4 regions of the Streptomyces sp. NPDC048734 genome follow, and region 1 is predicted to be linked to each of the others. Evidence: riboswitches for the same ligand, from Rfam matches in the RefSeq annotation. Region 1 holds a riboswitch; each other region holds the start of a gene.

Region 1 (3,231 bases):
GAACGGGGCGCGAGACGAGAAAGCGCTTGCCGTCCTTTTCGATCACTGTGTCCCCACCCCGCCCCGCCTGTCGACGCCTCAGGCCGGCCCGCCACAGAACCGCAATGGAGCGATCACGAACGCGCAAGATCGCGCGGGTGCGGGCGCGCGTGCCGGCGCGGACGCGCGTGCCGGTGCGTGCCGGCGCTGGTGCCGGTGCCTGCCGGCGCCGGCGCCGGTGCGTGCGCACGCGTGAGTGGGTGCGTACGGGAACGCCGAAGGCCGGCCCCCGGGAGCGGGGGCCGGCCTTCGGTGGCGTGCCGGGCGGGAGGCCGGGCGGTACGTCAGCCGACGGAGACGCCGTGCGAGCGGAGGTAGGCGACCGGGTCGACGTCCGAGCCGTAGCCGGCACCGGTGCGGATCTCGAAGTGCAGGTGCGGGCCGGTCACGTTGCCGGTGGCGCCGGAGAGGCCGACCTGCTGACCGGCGGAGACGGACTGGCCGGCCGAGACGGAGAGCGAGGACAGGTGGGCGTACTGGGCGTAGAAGCCGTCGGCGAGCTTGATGACGACCTGGTTGCCGTACGCGCCGCCCCAGCCCGCGGAGACGACCGTGCCCGCGCCGACGGCCTTGAGCGAGGTGCCGGTGGGGACGACGAAGTCGACACCGGTGTGGTACCCGCTGGACCACATGCTGCCGGACATCTTGTACGGGGTGCCGACGGTCGCGCCGGAGACCGGGACGCTGAAGCCGGTGGCGGTGGTGGCGTTCCCGGCGGCCTGCGTGGTGGACGCCCGCGAGGAGGACGACTTCGAGACGTCCGAGGAGTTCGACCTCGAGGACGCAGAGGAGTTCGACGACTTCGACGACTTCGACGACTCAGAGGACTCAGAGGACTTCGCGGAGGAGCCCGAGGACTGCTTCGACAAGGAGGAGGAACCGGATGAACCAGACGAATCGGACGGCGACTTGGTCGTGCTCGTCGCGGCCTTCTTGCCGATCGACAGCTTCAGACCCGGGTGGATCAGCGACGGGTCGTCCCCGACGACCTCGCGGTTGTCCGCGTAGAGCCGGGTCCAGCCGCCGGTGACATCCTGCTCGTCCGCGATCTTGGAGAGGTAGTCGCCGGAACGCACCGTGTAGGTCGTGGCGGACTTCGCGGACTTCTGCGCCACGGGAACGGCCTGGGCGGCCTTCTCCGGAGCGGCGGAGAGCTCGGACACCGCGGAGACCGCCTGCGCCGCCGACTGCGACGGTGCGGCGTGCGCACCGGTGGCCCCCATGAGGGGGAGGGCGAGCGCGGCGCCGCCGGTTCCGGCGGCGGCGATGGAGCGGGTGAAGCGCTGGGGCTTCGGACGGCGGTGCTTACCCTTGGCGGGCATGACGAATTCCTCTCCGGCGCCTGCGAGGTGAGCTGTCGGGTGCGGACTGGAGATGTCCGGCCGCGCCGGGGCGCGGCTGTACCCCTAGCCGTTCCGGAGACCGGAACAGGCGGTACTGCCTGTGGGTCCCCCGCTCCTGCCGTTCACGGGTGAGTGTGCGGGCTCCGGGCGGCGGCAGGATTGGGCGTCCGTCCGGATTGGTCTGGAACGTAAGCGACCACGACGCACAGGGACAAGCGAAGGTTGTACTCGCCGAGGCTTTCTCTTGATCCCCGGCAGGAATTCCCGGTCACTTTCCGTGAATCAAGGGGCCGGTTTCACGATGAACAGCCTTGGAAAACAGCCGTATTACGTGAGCATGACGGACAACTCAGGGTCACGGATATGACGCTGCTCACGTGACGGATCCCCAGAGCCGCTTATTCCAGAGCGAGTTGGAACGAAGGCTTCAATTCAGACAGAAGCCTCAGATGCGACACGAACGGATAACCGGCACATCGGGGTCACCACATGTCGGGTGCGCACCCGGTCGGCCCTCCCGGGGCGGCCTCCACCGGCGGACCCGAGCGCCGGCCCCCTGGTGCGAACAGGACCGGCAGAGGCCTCGAACAGGGCTCGCGGAGGTCTCGAAGGCCTGGTCGAGGACCCGTTTGCCCCAGGCATCGATGTCGTATGGTCAGGGAAGTGTTCCGGTGGCCACGTCGAGCCGCGCCGGCCGGGACCGACGACCGGGAGGAGCCCCCGTGACGCAGCAGATCCCGTCGACCGAGCCCGAGCTGGCCGGAGTGCGCAACTTCCGGGACGTGGGCGGCCTGCCGACCGTCGACGGCCGGCGGGTCCGCCACGGCGTGCTGTTCCGCAGCGGACATCTCGCGCACGCCACCGACGAGGACGCCGCGTTCCTGGCCTCACTGGGCCTGCACACGGTCTTCGACTTCCGCAACGCGGCGGACCAGAGGCTGGAGGGCCCGGACGTCGAGCTGCCGGGCGTGCGCAATGTGAACCTGCCGCTCTCCGACCCGGCGGACGGGGCCGAGTTCTGGAAGATGGTCCGCGACGGCGACATCGACCAGCTGCGGGAGATCCTCGGCGGCGGCAAGGCGGCCGGCCGGATGATCGCCTCCTACCGTTCGGTCATGACGGAGCGCACGGGCGAGCACTCGCGCGTGCTGCACTCCCTCGCCGAGGACAGCGTCCCGGCGCTCATGCACTGCGCGGCGGGCAAGGACCGGGCCGGCCTGTCCATCGCCGTGACGCTGCTCGCGGTGGGCGTGGAGCACGAGGCGATCCTGGCCGACTACCTGGAGTCCAACGCCAAGCACCGCCGCTACAAGGTGCGCCGCAGCGGCACCTCGGCCGAGGCGTACTCCCCCGAGGTCATGGAGCTGCTGAGCCCCCTCTTCGACGCCCGTGCGGAGTACCTCGCGGCCGCGTTCGACACCGTCGAGGAGACCTGGGGCGGTGTCGAGGCCTACCTGGAGCAGGGCCTCGGCCTGGCCCCGGAGACCCGTGAGCGGCTCCGGGAGCGCCTGCTCGACTGAGCGGGCACTCCCGGCGTCCGGCGTCCGGTGCCGTCTACTGCTTGGCGCCGACCTCGAACAGCAGCCAGAGGAACCCGGCGAAGAGGTGCCCCACCGCGATGTAGATGATCAGCCGGATCCACAGGCTCCGGGGGAACTTCTCCTCCATGTCGGTCATGGCGTCTCTCCAGGGGTGGGGCCGAGGCACAGCGCGGCCGTCGGGCTCTGCAACAGGGTGTGGACGAACAGCAGGTCGACCCCGTCGGGGTCCTGGGCGGCGATGCGGTGCGGGGTCAGCGAGTCGAAGTGCGCGCTGTCGCCGGGTCCGAGCAGATGGGTGGTGTCCCCGA
Region 2 (3,231 bases), on a different contig from region 1:
CGCGCGTTCTCCGTCGCCGCGCGCCACCGCGTCCACGATCGCGCCGTGTTCCGCCCAGGACTCCACCGGGGTGGCCGACGCGTCCACCGTGTACATCCAGGAGATCTTGTGGCGCAGCTGGGTGAGCGTCGAGGTGAGGGCGTGGCTGCCGGAGGCCTGTGCGAGGGTCTCGTGGAACCAGCCCCCCAGGGAGCGCAGGTCCTCGCTGTTGCCGCGCCTGGCACGCTCCTGGCCCAGCCTGACGAGGCCGCGCAGCACCTTGAGGTGGGCCTCGGTGCGCCGCTGGGCGGCCCGGGCGGCGCCGAGCGGCTCCAGGAGCACGCGCATCTCCAGCAGGTCGGCGGCCTCCTGCTCGGTCGGTTCGGCGACGCACGCGCCCGCGTGCCGTCGCGTCACGACGAAACCCTCCGCCTCCAGCGTGCGCAGCGCCTCCCGGACGGGGACGCGCGAGACGCCGTAGCGGCGCGCGAGGAGTTCCTCGGTGAGGCGGCTGCCGCGCTCGTAGACACCCGCGACGATGTCGTCCCGGATGGCCGTGCACACCGAGTGCGCCGGAATACGCATGACGGACCTCCGCCTTAATCCCCGTGAAACGTCGACGATTGACGTGTGTTCCGTGACTCTATTGCAATCAGCGGGAATTTCCGATGGCGGGCCGGAATCCAGGGATATTTTTTGGACAGTACGGTCCCGGAAACGACGAAAGCCCCGGCCGTGCGGGCCGGGGCCGTACGATCTGTCGCCGTACGTCGTCAGATGTTCACGCCGTGCTTGCGGAGGTAGGCGGCCGGATCGATGTCCGAGCCGTACTCCACGCCGGTGCGGACCTCGAAGTGCAGATGCGGGCCGGTGACGTTGCCGGTGGCGCCGGACAGGGCGATGCGCTGCCCCGGGACCACCTTCTGCCCCACCGAGACGCCGATGGACGACAGGTGGGCGTACTGGGTGTACGTGCCGTCGCTCATCCGGATCACGACCTGGTTGCCGTAGGCGCCGCCCCAGCCGGCCTCGACGACGGTGCCGAGGCCCACCGCGTGCACGGGGGTGCCGCTGGCGGCGTGGAAGTCGATGCCGGTGTGGCTGCCGGAGGACCACAGCGAGCCGCCCGACCGGTAGCCGGTGGAGACGTGGGAGCCGCTGATCGGCGAGACGAAGGTGTTCAGGCGCTCGCGCTCGGCCGCGCGGGCGGCGCGCACCCGGGCCTCACGTTCCGCCTCGGCCTTCGCCGCGGCCCGGGCGGCGGCCTCCTTGCGCGCGGCCTCCGCCACGGCGGCCTGCTTCTGCGCGGCGGCCTGGTCGTCGATCCGCTCGGCGACCGTGTCGCCGATGGTGACGACCGGGACGAGGCCGGTCTGCCCGACGGCCTTCTCCGCGGCGAGGGCGGGGCTGGAGGCGACGGTGCCGATGACGCCGGTGGTGGTGAGCGCCGCGATGCCCGCCGCGCGGGCGGTGGTGCGCTTCATCCTGCTGGGACGACGGTGCTTCCCGGTGGCGCAAGTGGACGCCATGAAGTTGAGCGGTCCTTTCCTTCCCTCTCGCCTACCGGGTTAGCTGACGGGTTCGGAGCAGGAAGGTCTCCTACGGACCCCCTCGCGGCTCGCGCGGGCGTCCGATTCACCCCAGGGACTGTGTGGTTGGGTCCCCGGCTCCCCTGGCTCGCGCCGTGCGGGGACTCGGCGATGACTGTCCGGTGCCGCGGACGCGGCGCACTGCCTGACGAACAGCCCGGTCGAAACTAGACGCGGCGGCCGTCGATCCCCAAACAGAACGCGGCTTTTGTAGCGCATGCCACAGGGCAGACAGGCAGCCTTTCCCTCAATTCGGACATCAGGGAGCCCTGGTGACGCATCCGTCCACCAGGGCTCCTGTACGCGGCCTCACGGCCGCCGGTCCGCGTTCCTACTCCGCGGAGACGACCTTCACCTCACCGATGCCGAGGGCCTCGACCGGCGCCTTGATCGCGGCCGCGTCACCGACGAGGACCGTCACCAGGCGGTCCACCGGGAAGGCGCTCACGACCGCCGCCGTGGCCTCCACGGTGCCGGTCGCGGCGAGCTGCTGGTACAGCGTGGCCTGGTAGTCGTCCGGCAGGTGCTGCTCGACCTGGTCGGCCAGCGTGCCCGCCACGGCGGCGGCCGTCTCGTACTTCAGGGGCGCCACTCCGACGAGGTTCTGCACCGCGACGTCCCGCTCGGCGTCGGTCAGACCGCCCTCGGCGAGGGTGCGCAGCACCTTCCACAGGTCCTCCAGCGCGGGACCGGTGTTGGGAGTGTCGACCGAGCCGCTGATGGCGAGCATCGCCGCGCCCGAGCCGTCCGGCGCGGACCTGAGGACCTGGCCGAAGGAGCGCACGCCGTAGGTGTAGCCCTTCTCCTCGCGCAGGACGCGGTCCAGCCGGGAGGTGAGGGTGCCGCCCAGGCAGTACGTGCCGAGCACCTGCGCGGGCCACACGCGCGCGTGCCGGTCGGCGCCGATGCGGCCGATCAGCAGCTGCGTCTGGACGGCGCCGGGGCGGTCCACGATGACGACCCGTCCGGTGTCGTCCGCGGTCACCGGAGGCACCGGTCGCGGCTGGGCCGCGGACCCCGTCCAGGCGCCCAGGGTGTCGCCCAGGAGCGCGTCGAGGTCGACTCCGGTGAGATCGCCGACGACCACGGCGGTGGCCGTGGCGGGGCGGACGTGCTTCTCGTAGAAGGCGCGTACGGCGGCGGAGTCGATCTTCTCGACGGTCTCCGCGGTGCCCTGGCGCGGGCGCGACATGCGCGCGGTCGCCGGGAACAGCTCCTTGGAGAGCTCCTTGGCGGCGCGCCGGGAGGGGTTCGCCAGCTCGTGCGGGATCTCGTCCAGGCGGTTGCGGACGAGGCGCTCGACCTCGCTGTCGGCGAACGCGGGCGCCCGCAGGGCGTCGGCCACGAGACCGAGGGCCTTGGCCAGGCGGGAGGCCGGAACCTCCAGGCTGAGGCGGACGCCGGGATGGTCGGCGTGCGCGTCGAGGGTGGCGCCGCAGCGCTCCAGCTCGGCGGCGAACTCCTCGGCGGAGTGCTTGTCGGTGCCCTCGGAGAAGGCCCGCGCCATGATCGTGGCGACGCCGTCGAGGCCGGCCGGTTCCGCGTCCAGGGGCGCGTCGAGGATGACCTCGACGGCGACGACCTGCTGTCCGGGACGGTGGCAGTGCAGGACGGTCAGGCCGTTGTCGAGCGTCCCGCGCTCGGGGGCGGGGAACGCCCAGGG
Region 3 (3,231 bases), on a different contig from region 1:
TTGCCCTCGAACTCGTAGGCGCCGTCCTTGTAGAACTCGGACGCGGCGACGTCGAGCGCGAGCGCGATCTGCTCGCCGGGGACGTAACCCGCCTGCTTGATGGCCTCGATGATGAGGTCGAGCGCGGCGCGGTTGGACTCCAGGTTCGGGGCGAAGCCGCCCTCGTCGCCCAGGCCGGTGGACAGGCCCTTGGTCTTCAGCACCTTCTTGAGGGTGTGGTAGACCTCGGCGCCCCAGCGCAGGGCCTCGGAGAAGGACTCCGCGCCGATCGGGGCGATCATGAACTCCTGGATGTCCACGTTGGAGTCGGCGTGCGAGCCGCCGTTCAGGATGTTCATCATCGGAACGGGCAGCAGGTGCGCGTTCGGGCCGCCCAGGTAGCGGAAGAGCGGGAGGTCGCTGGCCTCGGAGGCGGCGTGGGCGACGGCAAGGGAGACGCCGAGGATGGCGTTGGCGCCGAGGGAGCCCTTGTTGTCGGTGGCGTCCAGGTCGAACATGGCCTGGTCGATCAGGCGCTGCTCGGTGGCGTCGTAGCCGACCAGCTCGGGGCCGATCTGCTCGATGACGGCCAGGACGGCCTTCTCGACACCCTTGCCCTGGTAGCGGTTCGGGTCACCGTCGCGAAGCTCGATGGCCTCGAAGGCGCCGGTGGAGGCGCCGGAGGGGACGGCGGCACGCCCCGTGCTGCCGTCGTCGAGGCCGACCTCGACCTCGACCGTGGGATTGCCTCGGGAGTCCAGGATTTCCCGGGCTACGACGACGTCGATGGACGGCACGAGCATCTCCTTCTTGGGATGTGACGCTGGTTGTGCGGGGCACGAGCGGGCCGTGTGGAGCCCTTGCTGAGCCTTGCGACTAGAGCCTAACCGCCCCGGGGCGTCGGTCGGCCGACCGACCGTCCCGTGGACAGGGAGACGGTACCCATTGTTTCAGTCCGGAACAAAGGAGGTGGCCGACAGAAGGCGGCGAACGGGAAGAGAAAACCCCGCCCGGGTGCGTACGGGGGAACACGCACCGGGGCGGGGGGACCGTGGGGACGGGGGCTCCCTCACGAGGCCTTCAGCGTGACGGCCTCGACTGTGAGGGGGCTGTGGTCCGACCGGGGGCCGGATGTCACTTCAGGTGCAGCTGCTGACCCGGGTAGATGAGGTCGGCGTCCTGGACGATGTCCTTGTTCAGCTCGAACAGCTCGGCCCAGCCGCCCTTGACGCCCTGCGCCTCGGCGATGGAGCTGAGGGTGTCGCCCGTGACGACCTTGTACTCGCCGTCGCCCTTCTTGACCTTCTCGCCGGTCGGGGTGGTGACGGTCTTCTGGGACTTGACGGCCGGGCGCTCGGCGGAGCGGGAGGCGCCCTGCTTCTCGGTGGAGCGGGTGGAGGTCTCCGAGGAGCCGCCGTCGGACGAGCCGCTGGAGGACGAGCCGGTGGAGGCCGAGCCGCTGGAGGACGAGCCGGTGGAGGCCGAGCCGCCGTTGTACGCGGCGCCGGACAGGCCCACGCCGCAGACCGGCCAGGCACCCTTGCCCTGGCCCGCGAGGACCTTCTCGGCGATCTGGATCTGCTGGGACTTCGAGGCCTTGTCGGCGGTGGAGGCGTACTGCGTGCCGCCGTACGCGGCCCAGGTGGAGGCGGAGAACTGCAGGCCGCCGTAGTAGCCGTTGCCGGTGTTGATGGACCAGTTGCCGCCGGACTCGCACTGGGCGACCTTGTCCCACTCGGAGGCGGTGGCGGCGGAGGCGTTGCCGGCCGCCATCAGCGGGGCGGCGATGGCGACACCGGTGACGCCGGCGAGCGCGGCGGCGCGGGCGGCCCTGGACGGACGACGGTGCTTGCCCTTGGCGGAAAACAGCATGGTGGATCCCCTCACCGACGCCTGCGAGGTGAGCTGTCGGGTTCGGGCCGTGTGAGTTGCCCGGCCACTCCCGCCCGGGAGCACTGCTCCCGAAAGGCGTGGCTTCACCCCGAGCCGTTCCGGTCGACCGACCGGTACGGCACTTACCTTGGGTCCCCCGCTCCTGCCTACGGCGCTTGACGCGACGACTGTTCCCGGGCTGCCACTGGCAGGATTCGGCGTTGCGGCAGCCGGGGCTCGGGTTGCCGAGCGATCACGACCGTAGACACGCGCTCGGCGGAATTTCAAAGACGATCACGCCTTCTGAGACTCATCCCACACTTTGATCAAAACGGACATTCGGCCCGAAGTGTGACGTGAACTCCCGCTGCTTTTCCCGTTTTTCCGCCCTATTCCACCCCTGTGTCGAGGGTCTGACCGGGGGTGATGTCGTTCGGGTCGGCGCCGATGGCGTCCTTGTTCTCGGCGTAGAGCGCGCGCCATCCGCCGTCGAGTTCAAGGGAGTCGGCGATGGAGACGAGGGAGTCGCCGTCGCGCACGACATAGGTGCCCACCGCGCCGCCGGAGGCGCCCGCGGCGTGCCGGCCGGCGGAGGCCGCGGTGGTGCCGTCCGGCACGGTCTCGTCGGCGGAGGTGCCGCGGTGGCGGCCGGAGGTGAGGGAGCCGGTGTCGACGAGGCTCCAAGAGCCCACCTCCTGGACCGACTTGTCCGAGTCGTCCACTTCGGGGGTGGCCGTGGGCGAGCTGTCGTCCGTCCCCGAGGTGCCCGCGTCCGCGTCCGCGTCCGCCGACGCGTCGGACTCCGGGGAGTCGTCCGACTTGCCGGAGGAAGGGGACGAAGTGGACGGAGAGGCCTCGTCCGTGACATCCGAGGAGGATTCGTCCGAAGGGGAGGCCGACGCGTCCTTGTCGTTCGAGGAGTTCGAGGAATTCGACGAGTTCGAGGAGCCGGACGCACCCTTGGACAGGTCGGACAAGCCGGACGACACGGGGGATTCGGACGAGTCGTCCGCCACCCCGGTGTCCAGACTGCCCGCGCCGTTCTCCTTGCTGAGCCCGGACGTCAGCCCGCAGGTCCCCCAGGCGCCGACGCCCTGGTCGGCGAGGACCTTCTGCGCGACGGATATCTGCTGGTTACGGCTGGCCAGGTCGGGGCGCTCGGCGAAGTCGAGTCCGCCGTACGCCTCCCAGTCCTCCTGGCTCAGCGCCAGACCGCCGTACTCGCCGCCACCCTGGTTCGCGCTCCAGGAGCCGCCGGTCTCGCACTCCGCCACCGTGTCCCACACCGTGCCGTCGGCCGCGCTCGCGCCGGTGGCGCCGAGCAGCGGGATGGCGATCGCGGAGCCGGTCACGCCGGCCGCGACGAGGAGGGCCGGAGCC
Region 4 (3,231 bases), on a different contig from region 1:
GGCGCGGTACGAGGCCTACGCCACGTCTCTCGCGTTCCTGCGGCACCGCGGGCGGCACGGACGGGGCGGCGCCGACTTCGTCGTACGGGAGAGGGAGTTGCTGAGCGAGCTGTGGCGGCGCAGGGAGGTGGCCCGGCCGGCGCTGGAGCACGCGTCCCGGCTGGCGGCCCCGGCGCCCCTGCCGGTCTACGGGATGTACGGCATGCACGGGGGGTACGGGTTCCCGCCCGGGGCGGCGCACCCGCCGCCCGGGCACTACGGGTATCCCGGGTACGTCTCCTCTCCGCCCACCGTGCCCCACCCACAGGCCTCGCCCGCTCCGTACGCCGCGCCGTACCCGTACACCCCCTCCGCCCCGTACCGGTCCTGAGAGGCGGGCCGGACGGGGCACCCGTGGTCCGGGGCCTGTCGTTTGGATCGTGCCGGGCTCGCGACGAGTACGAGTCGGCGCTGTCGACGAAGTTGCCGCCGGCGGCCGCGTAGGCGTCGAGGACGGCGAAGGAGGCCGCCTCGTCCGCGGTCCAGCCGAAGACGTTGCCGCCGAGGGCGAGCGGGAAGACCTCGAGGTCGGAGGAGCCGAGCTTGCGCAGGGAAGTCATGCCTGACGACAACGCCCTGGCCAAAGGCACGCATTCCGCGCCTTTGGCCAGGGCTCACGAACATCCGGGAAACATCCGGGCGTAGACCTCACCGACCCCCGTGACACTTCCCGGAAGACCTCGGGAGACCCGGCAGGGGTCCCGAGGGGACTCTCAGGGGCACCCGGCAGGAGTCCGGGGCACCCGGGGAGCATCTCCGGCGGCGGCTCAGAGGTTGAGTCCCTTGCCCCGGAGCCAGGCGGCCGGGTCGATGCCGGCGCTGCCGCCGCCGGGGTGGACCTCCATGTGGAGGTGGGCGCCGGTGACGTTGCCCGTGGCGCCGACGCGGCCGATGACGTCGCCGGTGGCGACCTTCTGGCCGACGCTGACGCTGATGGAGGACTGGTGGGCGTACCAGATCTCGGTGCCGTCCTCGAGGGTGAGCACGGTCTTGTACCCGTACGACCCCTCGTAGCCGGCGGAGGTGATGGTGCCGCTGTGCACGGCCTTGAGGAGCGTGCCGGTGGGGGCGGCGAAGTCGAGGCCGGTGTGGTACCCGGAGGACCAGTAGGCACCGGCCTGACCGAAGGTCGAGGTGATCGTGTACGAGGAGGTCGGCAGCGCGTACTGCTTGGCCAGTTCGGCGAGGCGCTCGGCCTCCGCCTTCTTGGCGGCTTCCTCGGCGGCCTTCTTCCTGGCGGCCTCGGCCTTGGCCGCGGCCTCCTTCTCGGCCTTGGCGGCGGCTTCGGCGGCGGCCTTGGCCGCGGCGGCCTCGGCGGCCTCCTGCGCCTTGGTCTCGACCTGGGTCTGCTGCGACTCGGCCTGCGCCATGATCCGGTTGCGCAGTGCCTCTCCGGCGTCGGCACCGCTGTCGGTGCTGTCGGCGGCGACGGCCTCGGTGCCGAAGGTGCCGAAGGCACTGAGCGCGGGCGTCGTCTCCTCGGGGGTGTCATCGTCGGAGATGAGGGAACCCACTGAGGGGAGGTCGGGCATGGAGATGGAGACCGGCGACTTGCCGGTGTTGGCGCTGGCCATGCCGGCGCCGCCGACGGCGGCTATGACGCCGACGCCGAGAACGGTGGAGCTGCGGGCGAGTCCGCCGCGCTGCTTGGCGACGCGGTGCTTGCCGCGCACCGGACGAACGGAATCCGCGGTGGGGTTCCATTCCTCCCAGGGGCCCTCGTCGGTGCGGTAGGTGCCGTAGCCGAAGGTCTGCTGGCCGGGCACGGCGGGGGCTTCTGGGGCAGGCCGGTTGGACGCCACGCGGGCGTACTCCTTTCCTTCCGTCGCCTACCGGGTTAGCTGACGGGTTCGGAGCGGGAAGGTCTCCTACGCGCGTATACCGGCCGTGACTGTACGGCGGCTTCCGCGCGATTCACCCCAAGTTGGTGGTTCCCCGGTTCCCTTGCGGGATTCGGCGCGTGCGCACGGAGCCGCCTCTTGTGACGGCTGGGACGACCGCGCTGCGTTATCGAACGTTAATAGACGGGGGGGCGGGATTCCAAGCCGTTCAGCTTGATCAACAACATTCATGGCCTGGACTTTCAGCCCATGACCGGTGAAAAACGGGCGAGTTGACCAGCCACCCGGACGGCACAGGGGTCACCGGGGTTTTGATGGTGACTCAGATGTCATGCGCAGGGCTCCGGGGCGTTCACCGTACGTGACGGGAAAGGTCGCCCTGACACACCGAGGGCCGGAATCCCATGATCAGGATTCCGGCCCTCGGCCTTGAGTAGCGGGGACAGGATTTGAACCTGCGACCTCTGGGTTATGAGCCCAGCGAGCTACCGAGCTGCTCCACCCCGCGTCGGTGTGACACCAGTCTACGCCATGCGGGGGACGCTCAGAACCACGGTCGGACCCGGGGGGACCGGTCAGGGGGTCCGGCGCAGCAGATGGCCGTTGGGCGCCTTCGCCTGCTCCTCGTACTCGGGAAGGACGACGACGTCCGCGCCCGCGGCGGCCAGCAGGCCGCTCCCGTCGGCGTCGGTGACGAAGGTGTCCGGCTCCCGCCAGGCCGTCACGACCCGGCGCACGCCCGCGTCGAGGATCAGGCGGGCGCACGGGGCCGGCCGGGAGGAGCGCCGGGCGCAGGGTTCCAGGCTGCTGTAGACGGTCGCGCCGGCCAGCCGGGGGTCGGCGGGGTCGGTCTTGGCGAGGGCCGCCTCCTCGGCGTGGACGACGGGGTCGCCGGCCTCGCGGGAGTGGCCGCGCGCCAGCTCCGTGCCGTCGGCCGCCACCACGACCGCGCCGACGCTGAACGCGGTCCGCGACGGCGGGCAGGCGGCGGCCAGCTCGCAGGCGAGGGCCAGCCAGTGCCGGTCGGCGGCTGCGGGCAGCGGCCCGGTGCCGGGTGCGGTGGGCTCGTACGACATGAGGACCACGTCCTCGATGCGCCGGGTCCCCACCAACCGCAGGCGCCCGCCCTGATAGCCGCCGGGGCCGAACAGCCGGGGCGCGCCCGGGTCGCCCACGAACAGGGGGGCCAGGACGAGCTGGAGTTCGTCGGCGAGGCCCTCCTGGAGGAGCTGGGTGTGGATCGTGCCGCCGCCCTCGACCATGAGGCGCCGTACGCCCCGCACGTCGTGGAGATGCTCCAGGAGCCGGCGCCAGTCGAGGCCGGGGCCCAGCGGGACGACGTCCGCCGCGA

What was found. Region 1 has a riboswitch for cyclic di-AMP ahead of ACGFQC_RS29515 (LysM peptidoglycan-binding domain-containing M23 family metallopeptidase). Riboswitches for the same ligand answer to the same signal wherever they lie in the genome.
Region 2: linked by a shared signal. The riboswitch ahead of ACGFQC_RS16655 (M23 family metallopeptidase) and the one ahead of ACGFQC_RS29515 (LysM peptidoglycan-binding domain-containing M23 family metallopeptidase) in region 1 are both predicted to bind cyclic di-AMP.
Region 3: linked by a shared signal. The riboswitch ahead of ACGFQC_RS21835 (transglycosylase family protein) and the one ahead of ACGFQC_RS29515 (LysM peptidoglycan-binding domain-containing M23 family metallopeptidase) in region 1 are both predicted to bind cyclic di-AMP.
Region 4: linked by a shared signal. The riboswitch ahead of ACGFQC_RS12350 (M23 family metallopeptidase) and the one ahead of ACGFQC_RS29515 (LysM peptidoglycan-binding domain-containing M23 family metallopeptidase) in region 1 are both predicted to bind cyclic di-AMP.

What each region holds. Positions count from the first base shown of each region.
Region 1 covers NZ_JBICUZ010000014.1:126,426-129,656, reverse strand. Annotated here, with positions in the region: gene ACGFQC_RS29515 (LysM peptidoglycan-binding domain-containing M23 family metallopeptidase) at 324-1,361, opposite strand; cyclic di-AMP (ydaO/yuaA leader) riboswitch at 1,366-1,523, opposite strand; gene ACGFQC_RS29510 (tyrosine-protein phosphatase) at 2,105-2,902, shown strand; gene ACGFQC_RS29505 (DUF6126 family protein) at 2,937-3,059, opposite strand; gene ACGFQC_RS29500 (XRE family transcriptional regulator) at 3,056-3,231, opposite strand, start outside.
Region 2 covers NZ_JBICUZ010000005.1:387,640-390,870, forward strand. Annotated here, with positions in the region: gene ACGFQC_RS16650 (GntR family transcriptional regulator) at 1-564, opposite strand, end outside; gene ACGFQC_RS16655 (M23 family metallopeptidase) at 753-1,508, opposite strand; cyclic di-AMP (ydaO/yuaA leader) riboswitch at 1,522-1,689, opposite strand; gene ACGFQC_RS16660 (pitrilysin family protein) at 1,900-3,231, opposite strand, start outside.
Region 3 covers NZ_JBICUZ010000008.1:83,983-87,213, forward strand. Annotated here, with positions in the region: gene eno (phosphopyruvate hydratase) at 1-782, opposite strand, end outside; gene ACGFQC_RS21835 (transglycosylase family protein) at 1,114-1,851, opposite strand; cyclic di-AMP (ydaO/yuaA leader) riboswitch at 1,855-2,036, opposite strand; gene ACGFQC_RS21840 (transglycosylase family protein) at 2,241-3,231, opposite strand, start outside.
Region 4 covers NZ_JBICUZ010000003.1:727,039-730,269, reverse strand. Annotated here, with positions in the region: gene ACGFQC_RS12360 (PrsW family intramembrane metalloprotease) at 1-370, shown strand, start outside; partial or broken gene ACGFQC_RS12355 (aldo/keto reductase) at 432-599, opposite strand; gene ACGFQC_RS12350 (M23 family metallopeptidase) at 807-1,841, opposite strand; cyclic di-AMP (ydaO/yuaA leader) riboswitch at 1,849-2,008, opposite strand; tRNA gene ACGFQC_RS12345 (tRNA-Met) at 2,315-2,388, opposite strand; gene ACGFQC_RS12340 (dihydrofolate reductase family protein) at 2,456-3,231, opposite strand, start outside.